3 regions of the Thauera sinica genome follow, and region 1 is predicted to be linked to each of the others. Evidence: riboswitches for the same ligand, from Rfam matches in the RefSeq annotation. Region 1 holds a riboswitch; each other region holds the start of a gene.
The links. Region 1 has a riboswitch for cobalamin ahead of CCZ27_RS15845 (ribonucleoside-diphosphate reductase subunit alpha). Riboswitches for the same ligand answer to the same signal wherever they lie in the genome.
Positions count from the first base shown of each region.

Region 2: linked by a shared signal. The riboswitch ahead of CCZ27_RS22075 (TonB-dependent receptor) and the one ahead of CCZ27_RS15845 (ribonucleoside-diphosphate reductase subunit alpha) in region 1 are both predicted to bind cobalamin.
Region 3: linked by a shared signal. The riboswitch ahead of cobO (cob(I)yrinic acid a,c-diamide adenosyltransferase) and the one ahead of CCZ27_RS15845 (ribonucleoside-diphosphate reductase subunit alpha) in region 1 are both predicted to bind cobalamin.

Region 1 covers NZ_CP023439.1:3,625,582-3,631,040, forward strand. Annotated here, with positions in the region: gene CCZ27_RS15825 (DUF802 domain-containing protein) at 1-917, shown strand, start outside; gene CCZ27_RS15830 (OmpA family protein) at 920-1,561, shown strand; gene CCZ27_RS15835 (DUF2894 domain-containing protein) at 1,558-2,340, shown strand; gene CCZ27_RS15840 (YnfA family protein) at 2,405-2,737, opposite strand; cobalamin riboswitch at 2,991-3,187, shown strand; gene CCZ27_RS15845 (ribonucleoside-diphosphate reductase subunit alpha) at 3,347-5,459, shown strand, end outside.
Region 2 covers NZ_CP023439.1:5,051,746-5,057,204, reverse strand. Annotated here, with positions in the region: gene CCZ27_RS22085 (FecCD family ABC transporter permease) at 1-160, opposite strand, end outside; gene CCZ27_RS22080 (TonB-dependent receptor domain-containing protein) at 157-2,025, opposite strand; gene CCZ27_RS22075 (TonB-dependent receptor) at 2,045-4,003, opposite strand; cobalamin riboswitch at 4,127-4,373, opposite strand; gene cobU (bifunctional adenosylcobinamide kinase/adenosylcobinamide-phosphate guanylyltransferase) at 4,453-5,001, shown strand; gene gorA (glutathione-disulfide reductase) at 5,081-5,459, opposite strand, start outside.
Region 3 covers NZ_CP023439.1:998,031-1,003,489, reverse strand. Annotated here, with positions in the region: gene fdxA (ferredoxin FdxA) at 2-325, opposite strand; gene trxA (thioredoxin TrxA) at 589-915, shown strand; gene rho (transcription termination factor Rho) at 899-2,347, shown strand; gene CCZ27_RS04325 (3-hydroxybutyryl-CoA dehydrogenase) at 2,425-3,279, opposite strand; cobalamin riboswitch at 3,467-3,686, shown strand; gene cobO (cob(I)yrinic acid a,c-diamide adenosyltransferase) at 3,842-4,453, shown strand; gene CCZ27_RS04315 (ABC transporter substrate-binding protein) at 4,471-5,310, shown strand; gene CCZ27_RS04310 (FecCD family ABC transporter permease) at 5,411-5,459, shown strand, end outside.

The DNA.
Region 1 (5,459 bases):
CGGCGCTGGCCCGCCACGAGCAGGCCGGCGACACGCTGAACGCCGAACTGCGCGCCGCCCTCGGCGCCTTCGCCGAGACCTTCGGCCAGCGTTCGGCCTCGCTGCTCGCCGGGGCGAGCGAAGCCGCCTCCGCCCTGCGCGCCGAACTGGCCGCCGCGGACCAGGCCCGGCTGGCGGCGCAGACCGAAGCCCTGGCGGCGATGACCGCGGCGCTGCGGCAGGAATGGCAGCAGGCCGGCGAACACGCCCGCGCCCAGCAGGAACGAATCTGCGAGGCGCTGGACGACACCGCCCGCGACATCGCCGCCGCCGCGCAGGCCCAGGCCGGCCGGACGATCGAGCAGATGGCCGGGCTCATGCAGACCGCCGCCGAGGCGCCGCGCGCCGCGGCCGAGGTCATCGGTGAACTGCGCCGGGAACTGTCCGCCAGCATCGCGCGCGACAACGAGATGCTGGCCGAGCGCAACCGCATCATGGAAACCCTGGGCGCGCTGCTCGCCGCGATCAACCACGCATCGACGGAACAGCGCGAGGCGATCGACGCCCTGGTGGCATCCTCCGCCGCGGCGCTCGAAACCGCCGGCAGCCGCTTCGCCGAACGCGTCGACGCGGAATCCGCGAAGATGGCCGACGCGGCCAGCCAGGTCGCCGGCGGCGCCGTCGAGGTGGCCAGCCTCACCGAGGCTTTCGGGCTCGCGGTGCAGCTCTTCGGCGACTCCAGCGCCAAGCTGATGGAAACGCTGCAGCGCGTCGAAGGCGCGCTCGACAAGTCCATGGCACGCAGCGACGAACAGCTCGCCTACTACGTGGCCCAGGCGCGCGAGATCATCGACCTGAGCCTGATGTCGCAGAAGCGGATCGTGGACGACCTGCAGCAGATCTCCGGCCGGCAGCCCTCGCTCGCCGGCGAGGTGTGACGATGGACGAGATCGACGCCGGCATCGAGCATTCCACGCCGGTCTGGGCCGTGTTCGGCGACCTGATGTCCGGCCTTCTGGGCGCCTTCGTGCTGATCCTGGTGGGCGTGCTCGGCGTCCAGTTGGAACTGGCGACCACGCTGGAGGCCGAGGTGCAGAAACGCCGCATCGAGGAACAGCGGCGCGAAGCGCTGGAGAAGGCCCTGGCCGTGCCGCTCGCCGCCGGCCGCGTGACGCTGGACGACGGCCGCATCGGCATCAGCGGCAGCGTGCTGTTCGCGCTGAACTCCGACGCGCTGCAGCCCGAGGGCCGGCAACTCCTGAAGAGCCTGGCGCCGCCGCTGGCCGCCTATCTCGGCAGCCGCGACGAGATGCTGATGGTGAGCGGCTTCACCGACGACCGGCCGGTGCACGACAGCAACCGGCAGTTCGCCGACAACTGGGAACTTTCCGCCCAGCGCGCCCTGACCGTGACCCGCGCCCTGATCGACGAAGGCATCCCGTCCTCGTCGATCTTCGCCGCGGCCTTCGGGCCGGAACAGCCGGTGGCCTCCAATGCCGACGCCGAAGGGCGCTCCCGCAACCGGCGCGTGGAGATGGCGCCGGTGCCGAAGTCGTCCAGGGCGGACGGAACGCCCCGATGAACGAAGCCGCCCGAGCCGGCGCCACGCCGGACGCCGCGCCGCAAGGCACGCCCGCCGCGCCGCCGCTCGAAGCCCTGCGGGCGCGGGGCGCGGAACGCTTCGATCCGGTCGGCCTGCGCTTCCTCGAAGCCCTGGCGCAGCGGGCCGCAGCCCGGCGGGACGACGTCCGGCGCCTGCTGGACCAAAGGCTGGAAGCGGCGATCGCCGGCTACGCCGAACGCTTCGACAGCGCCCGACGCGAGGCCGAAGATGCCGTCGCGCACGCGGCGGACCGCTTTCCGGAAGCCGTCGACGCGCTGCGGCAAGACTGCGAGGCGGGCGATTTCGGCGCCCTGCGTCGCCGGCTCACCGCGCTGGGAGCCCGGGCCCGCCGCAGCCCGCTGGCCGAACTGCTCGCCCATGCCGGGCGGCACGCGCCGGCCGGCGCACCCGCCCCGGCCGCCGACGGGCCGCGGGTCGAGCTGAAATCGCTGCAACATTTCCGCCGCACCTGGTCGAAGCTCGGCATCGACCGGCAGTTCTCCCACGCGCTGGCGCACGCGCCCGAAAACGCCGGCCCGCTCAACTCGCACCACCTCGTGCTGCGCTCGCTCACGCAGATGCGCAAGCTTTCGCCGGCCTACCTGGAGCAGTTCATGTCCTACGTCGACGCCCTGCTGTGGCTGGACCAGGCGGACGCCGGCCGCAGCAGCGCGGCGGCGAAGGGAACGGCAGTGAAGGGCACGACACGCGGGGAACGCGACAAGAAACGGAAGCCGGCCCGCGGCAAGGCCGGCTGATCCGGGCCGCGCGCTTCCGCCGCCCCTTCCATGCCACCTCTGCGACGGCGGCGAGGCTACGGCCTCAATCGGCCGGCGGCTGCAGGGCGATGACCGCCATGCCGAAGAGCGCGATCGCCGCCCCGGCGACGTCCCAGCGCGTCAGCGGCACGCCATCGACGAATCTCAGCCAGAGCAGGGCGACCGCGATGTACATGCCGCCGTATGCGGCGTAGGTCCGGCCGGCGGCGGTGGGATGCAGCGTGAGCAGCCATGCGAACAGGGCCAGCGAAAGCGCCGCCGGGACCAGCAGCAAGGGGCTCCGCTCCTGCTTGAGGACGAGCCAGGGCAGATAGCAGCCGACGATCTCGGCCAGCGCCGTCACGGCGAAGAGGAAACACAGACGCAGGGCTTCCAAGACGAATGACCAGGTTGGTTGGAATCAGGACACTGCCGCTCCCGCCGCTTCGCTGCGAAGGGCTCCGCGATCGAGGAGGCGGCTGGCGTGTCCGGGCGCAACGCGCCGGGTGGAATCCTTCGCCGGCACCGCATCCATTCTCCCCGCCCGGGCGGCGGCGGGATGCAGCAGGATACTACCTGTAGTAGAAACTGGCGACCCGGCAACTATCGGTAGCGTCATCCGGCTTGACGGCCCGGAGCCCGGGCCACTAGACTTCCCGGCGTTGAACGGTTCCCCGTCCGGGGATTAAAAGGGAATCCGGTGCCAGGCCGCCAGCCTGAATTCCGGAGCTGCCCCCGCAACTGTCATCGGCGAGCGCTTCGCCATCGTCGCCACTGGTCGCGTACCGGGAAGGCGGCGGAGCGCGATGAACCGAGAGCCAGGAGACCTGCCGCAACGTCCTTCCAACCAATGACGGGGCGGGGTGTCCCTGGCGAAAGGTCCGTGCATGCCGCTGCTCGTTTCCGTTCGCAAGTCGTCTGCCGCCGCGGGTTCTGCCGCGGGCGCAAGCCGGCTTGCGTGCGGCATGCTCCGCCGGTTCCCCGCCCCCCGATCCGGAGAATCGCCGTGTCCTCGAACGTATCAGCACTGCCCGTCGGCAGCGAATCCGCGCTCGCCGCACTTCAGGTCATCCGCCGCAACGGCGCCGTCGTCGCCTTCGATCCCGAAAAGATCGCGCTTGCGATGACCAAGGCTTTCCTCGCCGTCGAGGGCAGCCAGAGCGCGGTGTCGTCGCGCGTCCGCGAACTGGTGGCGCGCCTGACCGACATCGTCGTCCGCTCCCTGACCCGCCGGCTGCCGGACGGCGGCACGGTGCATATCGAGGACATCCAGGACCAGGTCGAACTGGCGCTGATGCGCTCCGGCGAGCACGACGTGGCGCGCGCCTACGTGCTGTACCGCGAGCGCCGGGCGGCGGAACGCGCGGCGCTGGCCGAGGCCCGGGGCGCGCCGGCGCTGCACGTCACGGTCGACGGCGAACGCCGCCCGCTCGACGTGGCCGCGCTGCTGGAGACCTGCGAGGCTGCCTGCGCCGGCCTGGACGAAGGCGTGTCGGCACGGCTGATCCTCGAGCAGGCGCTGAAGAACCTCTACGACGGCGTCGCCATGGCCGACGTGCAGCAGGCGCTCATCCTCGCCGCGCGCGCCCTCATCGAGCGCGAACCGGGCTACGACCAAGCGACCGCCCGCCTGCTGCTCGGCAGCCTGGTGCAGGAGGTCGCCGGCCGCGCGGTGGCGCCGCAGGACATGGCGCCGGCCTATGCCGAATACCTGCCGGAGTTCGTCGGGCGCGGCATCGCGGCCGGCCTGCTCGACCCCCGCCTGGCCGAATACGACCTCGTCCGGCTGGCGTCGGCGCTGAAGCCGGAACGCGACCTGCTGTTCGGCTACCTGGGCCTGCAGACGCTCTACGACCGCTATTTCCTGCACGTCGAAGGGCAGCGCATCGAGCTGCCGCAGATCTTCTTCATGCGCGTCGCGATGGGGCTGGCGCTGGGCGAGATCGACCGCGAGGCCCGCGCCATCGAGTTCTACGACCTCATCTCCAGCTTCGACTTCATGTGCTCGACGCCGACGCTGTTCAACAGCGGCACGATGCATCCGCAGTTGTCGTCGTGCTACCTCACCACCGTCGACGACGACCTCGACGGCATCTACCAGGCCATCAAGGAGAACGCGCTGCTGCAGAAGTACGCCGGCGGCCTGGGCAACGACTGGACGCCGGTGCGCGCCCTGGGCAGCCGCATCAGGGGGACGAACGGCCAGAGCCAGGGGGTGATCCCCTTCCTCAAGGTGGTGAACGACACCGCGGTGGCCGTCAATCAGGGCGGCAAGCGCAAGGGCGCGGTCTGCGCCTACCTGGAAACCTGGCACCTCGACATCGAGGAATTCCTGGAGCTGCGCAAGAACACCGGCGACGAGCGCCGCCGCACCCACGACATGAACACCGCCAACTGGATTCCGGACCTGTTCATGAAGCGCGTGCACGAAAACGGCGAGTGGACGCTGTTCTCGCCGGTGGACGTGCCCGACCTGCACGAGAAGTTCGGCGCGGCGTTCGAGGCAGCCTACCTGGCCTGCGAGGCCAGGGCCGCGGCGGGGGAGATCCGCCTGCACAAGAAGATTCCGGCGGTGCAGTTGTGGCGCAAGATGCTCACCATGCTGTTCGAGACCGGGCATCCGTGGATCACCTTCAAGGACGCCTGCAACCTGCGCTCTCCGCAGCAGCATGCGGGCGTGGTCCACGGCTCCAACCTGTGCACGGAAATCACGCTCAACACCTCGGCTTCGGAAACCGCGGTGTGCAACCTGGGCTCGGTCAATCTGCCGGCGCACCTGAAGGACGGCGAGCTGGACCTGCAGAAGTTGTCGCGCACGATACAGACGGCCATGCGCATGCTGGACAACGTGATCGACATCAACTTCTACGCCACGCCCAAGGCGCGCAACGCCAACCTGCGGCATCGCCCGGTGGGGCTGGGCATCATGGGCTTTGCCGATTGCCTGTACCGGCTGGGCCTGCCCTACGCCTCGCCGGCAGCCGTCGAGTTCGCCGACCGCAGCATGGAGGCGGTGTGCTTCCACGCCTACCGGGCATCGACCGAACTGGCGCGGGAACGCGGCCGCTATTCGAGCTTCGCCGGCAGCCTGTGGGACAGGGGCATCCTGCCGCACGAAT
Region 2 (5,459 bases), 1.4 Mb from region 1:
CCGCCAGCGCTGCGAGCGCATCGGCCAGCGTCACCGGCAGGTCGCCCGCGGCGAGCGCCCACACGAAGGCGGCGGCGGCCAGCAGCAGCAGGGCGGCGAGCACGCCCGGCCGGCCCGCGCCGCTCCCGCCCCTTCCTTGCTGCGGGATACGGGCCGTCATGGGCGCTCAGCGCGGCGCGTAGCGCACGGCGACGAAGGCGTTTGCGCCGGGCGTGGCGTAGCCGCGCACCAGTTCGTAGTCCTTGTCGAGCAGGTTGTTGAAGCGGGCTTCGATCCGCCAGTCGCGCGCCGGTGCGTAATGAACGTAGGCATTGAGCAGGCCATATCCCCCATCCGGTCGGCCGACGTGTTGGGCACCGCATCATAGCGTGCGCCCTGGGCGACCAGCTCCGCGCCGAGGGTCCAGCCGCCGGCGTCGCGTTCGACGGCCACCGCTGCCGCCCGGCTGGCGCGCCGCGCCAGGCGCTCGCCGGTGTCGGCGTCGCGCGCATCGAGGAGATCGACGCTGGCGCGCAGGCGGTAGCCTCGCCACTCGGCCGCCGCACCCAGTTCCACGCCTTCGAGCCGCGCATCGCTGACGTTGCCCGCCATGCGCGTGCGCGGCCTGGTGCCGGGCAGCAGCGCCCATTCGATCAGGTTGCGGATGCGGTTGTTGAAGTAGGTGGCGCGCGCGCTGTAGCGGCCTGCTTCCCAGGCGATGCCGAGTTCGCGGTTCAGCGCCGTCTCTGGTTCGAGATCCGGGTTGCCGGCGTTGCAGCCGGAGCTGGTGCAGGTGCGCGGGTAATAAAGATCGTTGAAGGTCGGCGCCTTGAACGCGGTGCCGATGCTGCCATGCACCCGCCATTGGGGCAGGAACTCGAAGCCGTACGCGGCGGTGCCCGTCGTGCGGCCGCCGAACTGCGAGTTGTCGTCGTGCCGGGCGTTGAGCTGCAGGTGGTGGCGGCCGAACTGCCCGCCCCAGCCCAGCAGCGCCGAATTCACGGTGCGCTTGGTCTCGGCGTAGGCAGTGGAGGTATCGACCTCCTGCTCCAGGTATTCGTAGGCCGCGAGCAGCGAACCGCCGCCGAGCGCGACGTCGTGCTGCCATGACAGCAGGCGCTGCGCGGTATCGAAGCGCGAACTCGCGCTCTCGCTGCTGCGGGTGAAGGCCCGGTCGGCGCTATGGCCCAGGCGCAGCGTGCTCGCCCAGCCGGCGCCGAGCTGGTTGCGCATGTGCGCGCTCACGCTTTCGGTGCGCTTGTCGAGGTAGGAGTCGTACGGCCGCCCGGCGTCGTAGTCGTTCTGCGCATCGGCGCGGAACAGCGCCACGCCGATCTCGTCCCGCTCGCGAAAGCCCAGCGACAGCGAGGCGCTCTGGTAGTCGTTGCGAAAGCCGTCGCGGTCGGGATCGCTGCCTGCGCGCGAGGCGGGCTTGGCATCGATGCCGCCGGTACGGTCGTGGCCGGCGACGAGGCTGTAGCGCAGGCGGTCGATGCCGCCGCTCAGCGCGGCGCTCAGCGTGCGGGTGTCGTCGCTGCCGAAGCCGGCCCGCAGCGAGGGGTGGATGCCTTCCTCGCCCTTGCGGGTGAAGATCTGGATCACGCCGCCGATCGCGTCCGAGCCGTACAGCGCGCTCGCCGGGCCGCGCAGGATTTCGATGCGCTCGATCGCTTCGAGCGGAATCACTTCGGGCGTGGCGTCGCCGCGCGTCGCCGAGCCGGCGCGCATGCCGTCGATCAGCAGCAGCGTGTGGCCGGCGTTCGCGCCGCGGATGAGGATCTTGCTGGTCGAACCGGCGCCGCCGTTGGTCGTCACCTGGATGCCGGCACGGGCCGACAGCAGTTCCACCAGGCTGGAATGCCCGGCGCGCTCGATGTCTTCGCGGTCGATGACCTCGATGGCGGCCAGCGCGTCGGAAGCCCGCTCCACCTGGCGCGTGGCGGTCACCACGACGGCGTCCAGCGTCGGCACGCCGTCGGCACGCGCCGCGCCGATACCGGCGCAGGCGCAGGCCGCGGCCAGGGCCGCGGAGGAAAACCTGTCCATGGGGTGTCTCCGGCAGCGCTCAGAACGAGACCCGCGCACCGAGCTTCCAGGTGCGGACGAAATCGACCGGATAGACCACCACCGGCGGCCGGAAAGCGCTCTCGACCCAGACGCCGTTCTCGTGCGCGAACAGGTTGCTCACCGCGCCGTAGAGTTCCACGTCCTTCGTCACCCGGTGGCGGTAGGCGAGGTCGGTGGACTGGTATTCCCGCTGCCTCGGCGCCCCGTTGGCGAAGTCGCCGTCGGCCCACGCCTTGCTGCGCCAGGTGTGCGACAGGTTCAGCGTGCCGGCCTCGCTCACCTTGACGGCGAAGCCCAGCACCAGGTTGTGCTTCGGCGCGGCGGGCAATTCCTTGCCGTCGAAGGCGCCGCTGCCGTCGCGATCGATGATCGCCCGCGTCCACGCGTAGTTCAGCGAGCCCGTCAGCGCGGGGGAGATCTGCCAGGTGTCCTGCAGTTCGATGCCGTACTTGTGCGAACGGTCGAAGTTCGTGTTCGCGAAGCTGACCGGGTCGAAGTAGATCTCGTCCTTGAGCCTGGCATGGAACACCGCGAGCTTCAGGCGGTTGGCGGGCAGCACGTGGTTGAGGCCGAGCGTGACCGTGCGGGCGTGCATGGGCTCGATGAAGGCGTTGAAGGCGGTGCCGACGCAGGTGAAGTCGGCGTCGAAGGCGTTGCAGACGAAGAAGCGGTCGATGTCGGGCGCCTGGAAGGCGTCGTTGTAGTTGCCGAACACCGTCAGCGCCGGATCGATGCGGTAGTTGAAGCCGACGTCCCACGAGTTGAAGCGCTCGTCGTCCTTCAGGCGCGCGCCGGCATCCGGGCGGTGTCCGTATTCGACCCGCTCGCGCCGCGCGCCGGCCGACAGCGTGAGGCGGTCGAAGGCGTACTGGCCCTGCACGAACCAGCCGAGGTTGCGCTTGGAAGTCTTCTCGCTCGCGCCCTTGCGCTCGCCGTCGAAGGATTGCACGCCCGCGGTGACGGACAGGCGGTCGCCGAGGTACTGCAGCGCCAGTTCGTCCGAATCGTAGGTGTAGTCCAGGGTGCTCGAGAATGCGCCGAGAAACTCGGACGTCTTGTCCTCGGTCTGGTGGCGCGCGGACAGCCGCCACGCATCGGTCAGCCGGTACTCGGCGCCGACGCTCCAGTAGGCGCTGTCGAAGCGCTGGTGAGTGTAGAGGCTGCCGTCGTTCTGCGCCGGATCGTCCTCGAACCGCGCCAGGTCCAGCGGGCCGGGGTAGCGCGTGTCGATGCGGGTCCGGCCCGCGTCGGCGGTGAGCTTCAGGCCATCCACCGGATTGCCGCCGGCGGCCACGTGCCAGGTGTCGGCCTTCGAGGCGTCCCGATGGCCGGACGGGTCCTTGTCGGAGTAGCCGTCGGTTTCGCCGTGATCGGCCGTCGCCGACAGCGAGAAGCGCTCGCGCACGAGGCCGGCCGCGACCGTGCCGCCGAGCGCGCCGTGGCTGCCGCCATACGCCTCGATGCGGGCGCCGTCGTGCGGCCGGGTGTAGATCTGGATCGAGCCGGCGGTGGCGCCGTCGCCGTACAGCACCGAGCCGCTGCCCTTGGTGATCTCGATGCGGTCCACGTCGGCCAGCGCGATGCCGCCCAGGAGTTGCGGCACCGAATCGATGTTGTTCAGCCGGCGGCCGTCGACGGTGATCATCACGTTCTGGAAACCGCTGGTGAGGCCGTAGCCGCGCATGTTGAGGCTGGGCGTGAAGCGGTTGCCGAAGCTGGGCACGACCTGGACCGAGGTCTGGCGCGACAGGTAGTCGACCAGCGTGGTCGCGCCGGAACGCTCGATGTCCTTGCGCGTATGCACTTCGGAGGCGTAGGTGGCATCGACGTCGGTCACGTCGATGCGGGTGGCGGACACGATGACCGGTTCGAACTGGTGTTCGCCGGCGGCGATCGCCAAGGCCGACGGCAAGGCTGCACAGGCCGCGACTGCCGCGGCCGAAAGGCGGATGCTCATGGATGGGGACTCCCCGCGCCGCGGCCCGCGTCCCCGCAGTCCCCGGCAAACCGCACATGGACGCGCCGCGAACGGGGCAGGCATGAGCGCAGGGAACGACCCGCCGCCGCCACCCCGCGGCACCTCCTCCAACGCGCACGGGCCGGTATCCGGGCTCGCGAGCCGAGGCGGCCGGGTTTCTCCGCGAAACCCGCCACACGCGGCGCATCGCCTTCCCGGGCAGAAGCCCAGTGGCAGAGTGATGCGCCTTGAACTCGCTTACCGTTGCGGGGGCAGCACAGGCATTGCGGGGCGAACCTTCGGGTCCGTCGCGCCGCGCACCTGTTTCCCGTTTACCCCTAGGGCGCGGACCGCCGTCGGGCACCTCGAACGCAGCGCCCCTTCCGGGGCAGCGGCGCGGATGATACCTTTTCCGCCCCCGGTTTGCAGCGCAGGAACGCCACGCCCCAATGACGCTCGAACTCATCCTCGGCGGCGCGCGCTCGGGAAAGAGCCGGCACGCCGAACGGCGCGCCGCGGATTCGGGGCTGGCCGTCACGGTCATCGCCACCGCCGAGGCGCTCGACGCCGAGATGGCGGAGCGCATCCGCCGCCACCGCGCCGACCGCCCGTCGGCCTGGCGCACCGTGGAAGCCCCGCGCGCGCTCGCCGACGCCCTGCGGCGCGAGGCCGCGCCCGGCCGCTGCCTGCTCGTCGATTGCCTGACGCTGTGGCTCGCCAACCTCCTCGCCGGCGCCGAAGACCTGCCGCCCGGCGCCGATGCCGACGCGTTGCCCCGACTGCGCGCCGAGCGCGACGCCCTGCTCGCCGCGCTGCCCGCGCTGCCCGGCACCATCCTGCTGGTCGCCAACGAAGTCGGCCTCGGCCTGGTGCCGGAAACGCCGCTCGGCCGCCTGTTCCGCGACGAGGCCGGCCGGCTCAACCAGCAACTGGCCGCGCTCGCCGGCACGGTGACCTTCGTCGCCGCCGGGCTGCCGCTGAAGCTGAAGGGCGGCTGAGCGGGGAGCGCCGCTCAGGCCGTCGGATCGGGGATTCGCCCCGGGCAGGCGGCCGGAATTCCCCGTCGCGGCGGGCAGCTTATCGCGCGGGCTCGCGCATCGTGACGAACTCTTCCGCCGCCGTCGGATGGACGCCGATCGTGGCGTCGAAGACCTGCTTCGTCGCGCCTGCCTTCAGCGCGATGGCGATGCCCTGGATGATCTCGCCGGCATCGGGACCCACCATATGCACGCCCACGACGCGGTCGCTGGCCTTGTCGACCAGCAGCTTCATGAAGGTGCGCTCGTCGCCGCCGGCCAGGGTCTGCTTGAGCGCCCTGAAGCCGGTCTTGTACACCTCGATCCCGGCATGGCGCTCGCGTGCCTGCGCTTCCGTGAGGCCCACGGTGCCGATGGCCGGCTGGCTGAAGACGGCGGTGGGGATCAGGTCGTAATCCAGCAGCTGCACCGCCTCGCCC
Region 3 (5,459 bases), 2.5 Mb from region 1:
ATCAGCGCTTCAGCTCACCGAACTTGCCGCGCACCTTGGCCCATTCCTCGGCGTCCGGCAGCGGGTCCTTGCGCTCGACGATGGGCTTCCACTGCTTGGCCAGTTCGGCATTGAGCGCGGTAAAGTGCTCCTGACCGGCCGGCACGTCGTCCTCGGCGAAAATCGCCTCGACCGGGCATTCGGCAACGCACAGCGTACAGTCGATGCACTCGTCGGGATCGATCACCAGGAAATTCGGCCCTTCGCGGAAGCAGTCCACCGGGCAGACGTCGACGCAGTCGGTGTATTTGCAGCGAATGCAGGATTCGGTCACAACGTATGTCATTGCCGGTTCTCTCCTTGAATGCCCCGGACGCGGACGACTTCGCCCGGCCGGGCGATCGTATATTAGTCCAGCGTTTTGCGTTTCCGCCACGTGACGCATGCGGCAGGCCCGCGAAACGGGACATCTTCTTGACGGCGAGCGCTCGTTCGCATAAGTTGTTGAAAAAAATTTTCCGGGGGCGCTCCCACGCCCCCTGGTCTCCGGGTCAGCTTCGGCCCACCTCCCATCCAGATCCCATCCTTACGCCCCTGTTGCGAGGAACCATGAGCGAGCATATTCATTATGTGACCGACGGCAACTTCGACGCCGAAGTGCTGCAGTCCGACACCCCGGTGCTGGTCGACTACTGGGCCGAATGGTGCGGCCCGTGCAAGATGATCGCCCCGATTCTCGACGATGTTGCCAAGGATTACGCCGGCAAGCTGAAGGTCGCCAAGCTCAACATCGACGAAAACCAGGAAACCCCCGCCAAGTACGGCATCCGTGGCATCCCCACGCTGATGCTGTTCAAGGGTGGCAACGTCGAGGCGACCAAAGTCGGCGCCCTTTCCAAATCTCAACTGACCGCCTTCATTGACAGCAACATCTAAGCCGGACGCTCCGGCCCGTTCTCGCGGTCCTTCGCGCGCCCGTCGCCGCGGGCCCCGCAACCGCGACGGTAATTCCCCCCAGAACTCCGCTCCCGACAACGACCTGCTCGATTTCGACGGGTCGCTCGAGGAGGGATCGTCCATGTCCTCCGAAAGCTCGATTCCCGCGCTGCATCTGTCGGAACTGAAGGCGCTCCACGTCAGCGAACTGCTCGACATGGCGGTGGCGGCAGACATCGAAGGCGCGAACCGCCTGCGCAAGCAGGAACTGGTGTTCGCGCTGCTGAAGAACCGGGCACGAAAGGGCGAGCCGATCTGCGGCGATGGCGCGCTTGAAGTGCTGCCCGACGGCTTCGGCTTCCTGCGCTCGCCCGATACTTCGTATCTCGCCGGGACGGACGACATCTACGTGTCGCCGTCGCAGATACGTCGCTTCAACCTGCGCACGGGCGACACGATCGAGGGCGAGATCCGCACGCCGAAGGACGGCGAGCGCTACTTCGCGCTGGTGAAGCTCGACAAGATCAACGGCCGGCCTCCCGAGGAGTGCAAGCGCAAGATCCTGTTCGAGAACCTCACGCCGCTGCATCCGCAGGAATGCCTCAGGCTCGAGCAGGAAACCCGCGGCGAGGAGAACATCACCAGCCGGGTGATCGACATGATCGCGCCGATCGGCAAGGGCCAGCGCGGCCTGCTGGTCGCACCGCCCAAGAGCGGCAAGACGGTCATGCTGCAGCACATCGCGCATTCGATCACCGCCAACCACCCCGACGTGGCGCTCATCGTGCTGCTGATCGACGAGCGTCCCGAGGAAGTGACCGAGATGCAGCGCTCGGTGAAGGGCGAAGTCGTCGCCTCCACCTTCGACGAGCCGGCATCGCGCCACGTGCAGGTCGCCGAGATGGTGATCGAGAAGGCCAAGCGCCTCACCGAGCACAAGCGCGACGTCGTCATCCTGCTGGACTCGCTGACGCGCCTGGCACGGGCCTACAACACCGTCGTGCCGGCCTCCGGCAAGGTGCTAACGGGCGGCGTCGACGCCAACGCGCTGCAAAAGCCCAAGCGCTTCTTCGGCGCGGCGCGCAACATCGAGGAAGGCGGGTCGCTCACCATCATCGCCACCGCGCTGATCGATACCGGCAGCCGCATGGACGACGTGATCTACGAGGAATTCAAGGGCACCGGCAACATGGAGCTGCACCTCGACCGGCGCATGGCGGAAAAGCGCGTGTATCCGGCGATCAACGTCAACCGTTCCGGCACGCGGCGGGAAGAACTCCTGCTCAAGCCCGACGTGCTGCAGAAGGTCTGGATCCTGCGCAAGCTGCTGTACGGCATGGACGACATCGACGCGATGGAATTCCTGCTCGACAAGATCAAGGCCACCAAGAGCAACGCCGAGTTCTTCGACGCGATGCGCTCCGGACGCTGAACCGGCCAGCCGGCAAGAAAAAAGCCACCGCGAGGTGGCTTTTTTTCATTCCGCCGGCGCCGTGCGGCGCCCGGCGCTCACTTCGTATAGGTGTAGAAGCCCTTGCCCGTCTTGCGGCCGAGATAGCCGGCTTCGACCATTTCCACCAGCAGCGGGGCGGGACGGTACTTCGGGTCCTTGGTGCCCTCGTACAGCACCTGCATCACCGCCAGTTCCACGTCGAGGCCGATCAGGTCGCACAGCGCCAGCGGTCCGATGGGGTGGTTGCAGCCCAGCTTCATGGCTTCGTCGATCTGGTCGGCCGTCGCCAGCCCCTCGGCGAAGGTGAAGATCGCCTCGTTGATCATCGGGCACAGCATGCGGTTGACGACGAAGCCCGGGCTGTTCTTGACCTTCACCGGCGTCTTGCCGATCGCCTTGGCGAGGTCTTCGACCGCGCTGAAGGTGCCCGCCGACGTCTGCAGGCCGCAGATGATCTCGACCAGGGCCATGATCGGCACCGGGTTGAAGAAGTGCATGCCGATGACCTGCTCGGGGCGCTTCGTGCCCGCGGCCAGCAGGGTGATGGAGATCGACGAAGTGTTGCTGGCGATGATCGCATCCGGGCCGAGGATCGCGTCCAGGTCGGCGAACACCTTCAGCTTGAGATCGACGTTCTCGCTGGCGGCCTCGATCACCAGGTCGCAGGCGGCGAGGTCCTGCAGCGTCGTGGTGGTCGTGATCCGGGCCAGCGTCGTGGCCTTGTCGGCCTCGGTGATCTTCTCGCGCTTGATCAGGCGGTCCATGCTGCCGGCGATGGTCGCCATGCCGCGCTCCACCTGGGCTGCGGCGATGTCCATCATGACGACATCGAGACCCGCGACCGCGCACGCCTGGGTGATGCCGCTGCCCATCGTGCCTGCCCCTACGACTCCGACCTTCCTGATTTCCATCGTCTGTCACCTATCGATGCGTTGTACGGCCTGGCGGCGGGCGGCGCCATCGATGCACGACGTGCCCATGCCGGGAAAGTGGACAGGACTCTAGCGGATAGCCGGGCGGCTCGCCACCGTCGGGGCGACGTACCCGGCCACTGCCGGAAGCGGCCGCATTGCCGGCCTATCCCGCCCGGGCGTATAGTTCGGCCAGCATCGATCGGGAGCCCCGCCGCACGTCCGTGCCCGGGGTGAAACGGGAAGTCCGGTGACGCAGGCGTTCCAGACGCCCGCCATCCCGGCGCAGCCCCCGCTGCTGTAAGCCCGACGGCGCCGTCAATGAGACCACTGGGAATGCTCCCCGGGAAGGCGACGGCGACCGGACGACGGCGAGCCAGAAGACCGACCCGTTCGACTACACAGGTGAGCGCCCCGGGGTGTGGGCTGGTTGCCGACTGGTCCTGCGGGTACCTCACCCAGCCTCGATTCAGCCGCAACGCAGACTGTGCGCCGCAACGGGCGCACGCCAGCAGCAATCCCCGCACCGTGGCGCCGGCATACCCATCGAGGAGCCCGCGGCATGGACGAGGACAAGAAGCTGAGCCACAACGCACGCATGCAGCGCAAGAAGGAAGTCGTGGATGCGGCCATCGAACGTGCCCGCGAAGAGCGGGGCATCGTCATCCTCATCACCGGCAACGGCAAGGGCAAGACCACCTCGGCCTTCGGCACCCTGTACCGCGCGCTCGGCCACGGCCGGCGGGCCGGCGTGGTGCAGTTCATCAAGGGCACGCAGGCCACCGGCGAGGTCACCTTTCTGCAGCAGAGCTCCGCCGCTGCCGCGGTGCAATACCACGCCATGGCCACCGGCTTCACCTGGAACACCCAGGACTGGGACGCCGACAAGCGCGCCGCCGACGAGGCGTGGGCGCAGGCCGCGCGCCTGCTGCGCGACCCCGCGGTCGACCTGGTGCTGCTCGACGAACTCACCTACATGCTCAAGTACCGCTACCTCGACACCGCCGCGGTGGTGGAGGCGATCCGCAGCCGCCCGCCGATGCAGACGGTGATCGTCACCGGCCGCGCGGCGAAGCCCGAGCTGGTGGAACTCGCCGACACCGTGAGCGAGATCGCCGACTGCAAGCACGCCTTCAAGGCCGGTGTGAAGGCACAGCCCGGCATCGACTTCTGATGCGCCGCCGGTTCGCCATGCTCCCGCTCGCGGCATCCCTGCTCGCCGCCGCATCGCTCCCGGCGGACGCCGCCGCCCCGCTGCCACGGGTGATGTCGACCAACCTGTGCGCCGACGTGCTGCTGCTCTCGCTCGCCGATCCGGCGCAGATCGTGTCGGTGTCGGCGAAAAGCCAGGACCCGGCGCGTTCGTCGCTCGCCGCCCGCGCGGCGCGCTTTGCCTCCAATACCGGCAGCGCGGAGGAAGTCATCGCCGCGCGGCCGGACATCGTGCTCGCCTCGCGGCGCTGGCAGGCGCACCACCAGGCGGCGCTGTTCGGGCGCCACGGCATCGAGATCGTCACCGTGCCCTTTCCCGACGACTGGACGGGCATCTTCGACAGCACGCGCAGGATCGGCGCCCGGATCGGCCGCGCCGAGGCCGCCGCGGCGCTGGTCGCCGAAGTCCAGGCCCGCCTTGCCGTGCTGCGGCGCGACACGCCGGCTGCGCAAGCCCTCTACCTGCGCCCGAACGGCGGCACCGCCGGCGCCGGGACGCATGTGAACGCCGTGCTCCAGGCCGCCGGCCTGCGCAACCACGCCGCCGAGACCGGCCGCAGCGGCTGGGGCCGCGCCTCGCTCGAGGACGTGGTGGCGGCCCCGCCCGAACTCATCGTCACCAGCCACATGGTGCACGACACCACCTATGCCCGCGCCGGCTTCAGCCGCCATCCGCAGATGCGCGCCATCGCCGCCTCGCGTCCGCTGCTGTCGCTGAGCCACAACGACTGGGGCTGCAGCAACTGGCAGCTCGTGGAGGCGGCCGAAGAACTCGCCGCCGGCCTGCGCCGCCTGCCGCCACCGGAGACGCGGCGATGAGCGCCGCTGCACGGCCGCCCGAAGCAGGGCTCGTTCCTCACGGCCAGCCTGCCCGGGCAGCGCGAAGCATTGCGTCGCGCAGCGACAGGAGCTTGGTCCGGTGAGACACCTTACGCTCAACGCCCTGCTGCCCGCCGCGCTGACGCTGC